One region of the Exiguobacterium sp. s59 genome, then DNA from elsewhere that is predicted to be linked to it. Evidence: predicted binding sites of a transcription regulator. Region 1 holds the regulator's gene; the other holds the start of a gene.
What was found. The regulator LexA, encoded in region 1, represses DNA repair genes until DNA is damaged. The targets are predictions, from matches to a motif close to CGAACATATGTTCG.

Region 1 (3,199 bases):
GGCAATCTTGGCATTTCCTCGCCCCAAGCGACTGTCGTCCGTGACAAGCACGGCGTCCAAATCAGACGTCGACACGTGGTCAAGTAAATCAAGCAAGCCCTTTCGATTCACCTCGTACCCACTTTCTTGTTCCGTGATGATATCTATGACTTCTGCCCCTAGTTGCGAAGCCAGTTGCTGTAATTCATCGACTTGCCGACTGAGTGATGTCTCTTGGGTGGACTTGTTCGTCGATACCCGACAATAGATGACGACTCGCATCGCATCACTCCCTTTCATCGCATTCATTCCTTACGATACACAGTTCGAGAACGGTACGCAATGATGAACGATCACTCAGCGGCATACCATTTTGTTTTACGTTCGTTATGCTCTTCTCGCTCCGCCATGATCTGTGCTTCGAGTGATTCTGCCTGGACATACGCGACCTCTTCTTCAATCGTGCGTTCCGATGTGACGACTGGTTCAACCGCTGCCGGTTCCCCCCGCATCTCTCCTGCCAAATAAAAAGCGAACATCCCGACCAAGAGCATTCCGACTAAAATGATTCCGTTGAGTGTATCTTTCATAATTGCATTGCCTCCTGTATAAGAATATATGTTCGTTAGAACGTTTGTTCGTTTATCTGTTCTCATCATAAAACAAGAACCCGTGTTCGGTCAACAGAAAATAACGAACGAATGTTTGTACGCTCATGTGTTCTTGTGTTACACTAGACACATAAAGAATAGGATGCGTTTGCAGGTTATTCGATTACATCGAGGTGAACATAATGAAAAAAATGTCAGCGCGACAACAACAGATTCTTGATTTCATCAAAGATGAAGTTCGAGCAAAGGGATATCCACCTTCTGTTCGTGAAATTGGAGAAGCCGTCGGCCTTGCTTCTAGTTCGACCGTACACGGTCACCTAGATCGTCTAGAAAAACGCGGGTTGATTCGTCGGGACAAGACGAAGCCTCGCGCGATTGAGATTTTGACTGAAGATATGCCGGCAATGGAAGAACAAGAGTCCGTCATGTACGTACCGGTTATCGGGAAAGTTACCGCCGGGACACCGATTACCGCCATCGAGAACGTGGAAGAACACTTCCCGCTCCCGGCACATATCGTTGGTTCAGATAATGTATACATGTTGTCGGTTTCTGGGGATTCGATGATTAACGCTGGGATTTTGGACGGAGACCGCGTGCTCGTCCGCCAGCAGAGCACGGCCGACAATGGAGAGATTGTCGTCGCTATGACCGATGAGGGTGAGGCGACGGTGAAACGAATCTATAAAGAAGCTTCAAAAGTTCGTCTCCAACCGGAAAATGATGAGTTAGAAGCGATGTATTTTGACAATGTTTCGATTTTAGGGAAGGTTATCGGTGTATACCGGACGATTCACTAATGGCTAGTGGCAAGACACATACTCGAACGAATCTCGTGGCAACCGGAGCACTTGCGGTTGCCACGCCTTTTCTTGAAATCGATGTTCCGTTCGCATTGATCATCGGTGCGATTATCGGCACACTCTGGCTCTCCCCGGATCTCGATCTAAAATCAGATGCCTATTATCGATGGGGTCCACTTAAATTGATATGGCTACCTTATGTGAAGCTCATGCCGCACCGCTCGCTCTTCTCGCATTTACCTGGTTTGAGTGATGTGATTCGGATTGCGTACATCGGCTTTCCGCTCATCCTGCTATTACCTTTTACGGCATATGAGGCGGAGATTCGGTCATGGGTGGACGTTCACGGCATGCCGTTCTTTCTAGGACTCGTATTCGCGACGACATTGCATACGGCACTCGACTATACATCGACATTTATAAAAAAAGCATTTTGACCGACGAAAGGACCACCTTCCGACTGATCACGGAAGGTGGTCCTTTATATATATCTGCTTCATCTGAAGCACAACAAAAAGAGCAATGAACGATCCTTCTGAAGAAGGACATCCATTGCTCTTTTGCATACTTCTATTATTAGTAGAGCGTCATGTACTGATCGCGCTCCCACTCCGTTACTTGCATACGGAACATATCCCACTCGATTTCTTTCAATTCGAGGAAATGTTCGCCGATGTGCTCACCGAGTGATTCCATCACGACTTTATCCGCACGAAGGACTTCGAGTGCATCAAAGAGTGTTGCTGGGAGATCGTCGATTCCGTTCGCTACACGCTCTGGCTTGTCCATCACGTAGATGTTGCTGTCGATTGGTTTTGGTGCGTTCAAATCTTTTTCGATTCCGTCAAGACCTGAAGCCAAGAGGGCAGCAAGTGCAAGGTACGGGTTAGCCGCTGGGTCAACCGAACGTACTTCGATACGAGTCGAGAGACCACGTGCTGCTGGAACACGTACGAGCGGTGAACGGTTACGTGCGCTCCATGCAACGTAGCAAGGTGCTTCGTAGCCTGGTACGAGACGCTTGTAAGAGTTCACAGTCGGGTTACATACTGCCGTGAACGCACGAGCGTGCTCCAAAATACCAGCTGTGAATGCGCGAGCTGTGTCTGAAAGTTCCATGTCGCCATTTGGATCGTAGAAGACGTTCGTGTCGCCTTTGAAGAGTGACATGTTCGCGTGCATTCCTGAACCGTTTACACCAAAGAGTGGCTTCGGCATGAATGTCGCGTGAAGACCATACTTCGCAGCAATCGTCTTAACGACGAGCTTGAACGTTTGGATGTTATCTGCCGTTGTGACAGCATCCGCGTATTTGAAGTCGATTTCATGTTGCCCTGGTGCAACTTCGTGGTGTGATGCTTCGATTTCAAAGCCCATGTTTTCAAGTTCGATGACGATTTCTTTACGGCAGTTCTCACCGAGGTCAACTGGTGCCAAGTCGAAGTATCCACCTTGGTCATTGAGCTCAAGTGTCGGACGGCCTGATGCGTCTTTCTTGAACAAGAAGAACTCTGGCTCTGGTCCAACGTTGAACGCTGAGAAGCCAAGTTTTTGCATTTTCTCAAGGTTACGCTTGAGTGTACCGCGTGGGTCACCGCTGAACGGTGTACCGTCTGGGTTATAAATATCACAAATTAAGCGAGCGACTTTTCCGCTGCCATCTGTCCACGGGAAGACAACCCATGTGTTGAGGTCTGGATATAAGTACATGTCTGATTCCTCGATGCGGACGAATCCTTCGATTGACGATCCGTCAAACATCATCTTGTTATCAAGTGCTTTGTCCAATTGGCTAATCGGTAC
Region 2 (3,199 bases), 120 kb from region 1:
AGTCCAAGCGTCTGTTCAATGTGTTGCGGCAATGCCACAATCCCGTCTGACACATAGATAAAGAGAATACTGTAAATCAGCATTGCGAGAGTGGTCGTCAAAATCCGTTGTCTCTCTGTCACGCTCGGCATGAAAAAGACACCATACGCCATCATGAGAATGAAGTAATGCATGTTGACATCCCAGCCTAGAATGATCGTCGAGATGATGGCGTTATATACGACCTCGATAAAGAGTCCGGTGAAGAAAATCCCATACCATTGTTTATGTACAAAATAGAACGAAATCGTGTAATATAAGACGCTCACGCCGTTCGAGATGAACAGTGAGGTCACATCCAATTGCCAAAATAATAGACAAAACAAGAGATGAACAAACCAGGCGATGACATTTCCGAAAAAAGTGATGCGCTCATTATATAACGTCCCACGACGGGCATCATACGTTGTTCCCATCTCACACCTCCTCTCATTCAGTATAGCGAAAAAGGGATCGTTTTTATATAAAAGTCATCAAAACCATTCAAAAAAACGCTTATAAAACGTATTTATCGTTGCGTGAAATAGATATTTCACGCAATGTTTATGAGTTGCGCGATTGCTCTAGAGTCGATTGGTTTATCGGTCAATAAGTTTTATCACGAAATAAACGGTAGACAATAATTTGTTATGTAAACCATATTGATTTGTCTTGAAATTGTAATGTTGAACCATTATACCTTATGATGAAAATAGGACTTGAAACGGCAACTAAGGTAACGTTACACTGTAAACGTAAACCAAAGGGGGATTTTGGATGGATGATCAGCGTTTGAAGCAACTTTTGTCTGAAGCGAAGACCATCGCGGTCGTCGGTGTATCCGACAACCCGAACAAGACGGCCAACCAGATTGCAGAGTATTTGCTACGCGTCGGGTATACCGTCATCCCTGTCAACCCGATGCTCGAGGAGTGGAACGGTCGCAAGGCATATCCGTCCGTCGAGAGCATCCCGGGTAGAATCGATATCGTCGACGTGTTCCGTCGCAGCGAATTTTTAGCAGGTGTCGCAGAAGATGCGGTACGACATGGGGATGTCGGGCTCGTCTTCAATCAGCTCGGTCTCTCAAGTCCTGAGGCGGAGCAAATCGTACGTGACGCCGGACTCGATTACATCGAGAACCGCTGCTTGTACGTGGAGCATGCTCGTCTACTCGGATAAGACCTACCTCCTTGGTAGGTCTCCTTTTTTTCAGCAATGGCTGACAAGGGAGGCTTGCCAGAATGGATGAACAGCTATACAATAGGAAAGAAAAACGAACGTGTGTTCGAAATTGAGGTGACTGCTATGTCAACAGATCTATTTAATTACAATGAAGACGCCATCCAGGTGCTCGAAGGACTCACGGCCGTACGAAAACGACCGGGGATGTACATCGGGTCAACCGACCATCGCGGACTTCACCATCTCGTCTATGAGATTGTCGACAATGCGATCGATGAGGCGCTCGCCGGGTTCGGTGGTCAAATCGATGTGACGATTCACAAAAATGATGCGATCACGGTTCGTGACCACGGACGCGGAATGCCGACAGGGATGCACGCCTCAGGAAAACCGACACCTGAAGTCATCTTCACCGTCCTCCACGCAGGTGGGAAGTTCGGACAAGGCGGATACAAGACGTCGGGTGGTCTCCACGGCGTCGGTGCCTCGGTCGTCAACGCGCTCTCGAGCAAGGTCGTCGTGACGATCCATCGCGACGGAAAAGTGTTCGAGCAGACATTCGCGGACGGCGGTGTGCCACAGACGACACTCCTCGAGACGGGCAAGACGCGTCAGACCGGGACGAGTGTCTATTTCAAACCGGATGCAAGCATCTTCTCGACGACAACATATAACTATGACACGCTCGCCGAACGATTACGTGAATCGGCATTCCTCTTAAAAGGATTGACGATCACCCTCACGGATGAGCGCACAGATAAACAAGAGACGTTCCATTATGAAGAAGGAATCGCCGAGTTCGTTCAATATTTGAACGATGACAAGGCAACGCTCCATCCGATCGTCTATTTCGAAGGCACAGAGAACGAGATTGAGATCGAACTCGCGTTCCAGTTCACGGACGCCTATTCCGAGAACGTCCTCTCTTTCGTCAACAACGTCCGGACGCGCGACGGCGGGACGCATGAGGTCGGTGCCAAGACGGCAATGACCCGCATCATGAACGAATATGCGCGCAAGAACGGATTGCTTAAAGAGAAGGATAAGAACCTAGACGGTGGCGACGTCCGTGAGGGACTCACGCTCATCGTGTCGGTCCGGATCCCAGAGGAATTCCTTCAGTTCGAAGGACAGACGAAGTCGAAACTCGGCTCACCAGAGGCGCGTGCGAGTGCCGATAGCGTCATGGCGAAACAGTTGACGATCTTCTTAGAAGAGAACCCACAGATGGCCACGATGCTCATCAAAAAAGCGATTCGCGCGGCTCAGGCACGCGAGGCGGCACGAAAAGCACGTGAAGAGGCGCGGAACGGCAAGAAAAAGAAACGTTCAAGCATCTTGAACGGGAAATTGACGCCAGCGACATCGAAGAATGCAGCGAAGAACGAACTGTTCCTCGTCGAGGGTGACTCGGCCGGCGGTTCAGCCAAACAAGGACGTGATCGGACGTTCCAAGCAATCCTTCCATTACGCGGGAAGGTCATCAACTCGGAGAAATCAAAGCTCCAGGACATCATGAAAAACGAAGAAATCAACACGATCATCCATGCAATCGGCGCGGGGGTCGGCCACGATTTCGACTTGGACGACTGTAACTTCGACAAGGTCATCATCATGACGGATGCCGACACGGACGGTGCGCATATCCAAGTGCTCCTGCTCACATTCTTCTTCCGTTATATGCGTCCGCTCGTCGAGGCAGGCCGCGTGTTCGTCGCCTTGCCACCGCTCTACCGTATCTCAAAAGGAAAAGGGAAGTCCGAACAGTTCGACTACGCCTGGGACGAAGAGGCACTCGAGAAGTTGGTCAAGGTGTATAAGAAAGGCTATATCCTCCAGCGTTACAAAGGTCTCGGTGAGATGAACGCGGATCAGTTATGGGAGACGACGATGAACCCGGATACGCGTACGCTCATCCGTGTCACGGTTGATGATGCGGCTGTCGCGGACAAACGTGTCTCGGTCTTGATGGGCGACAACGTCACGCATCGTCGTG

Region 2: a site for LexA is predicted at 1,296-1,309, ahead of parE (DNA topoisomerase IV subunit B). Genes of this name have one in related genera too.

What each region holds. Positions count from the first base shown of each region.
Region 1 covers NZ_JACSKG010000004.1:273,123-276,321, forward strand. The annotation lists gene KNO91_RS09550 (YneB family resolvase-like protein) at 1-261, opposite strand, end outside; gene KNO91_RS09555 (hypothetical protein) at 333-569, opposite strand; gene lexA (transcriptional repressor LexA) at 773-1,393, shown strand; gene KNO91_RS09565 (metal-binding protein) at 1,393-1,833, shown strand; gene glnA (type I glutamate--ammonia ligase) at 1,973-3,199, opposite strand, start outside.
Region 2 covers NZ_JACSKG010000004.1:151,117-154,315, reverse strand. The annotation lists gene KNO91_RS08935 (GGDEF domain-containing protein) at 1-455, opposite strand, end outside; gene KNO91_RS08930 (CoA-binding protein) at 796-1,200, shown strand; gene parE (DNA topoisomerase IV subunit B) at 1,327-3,199, shown strand, end outside.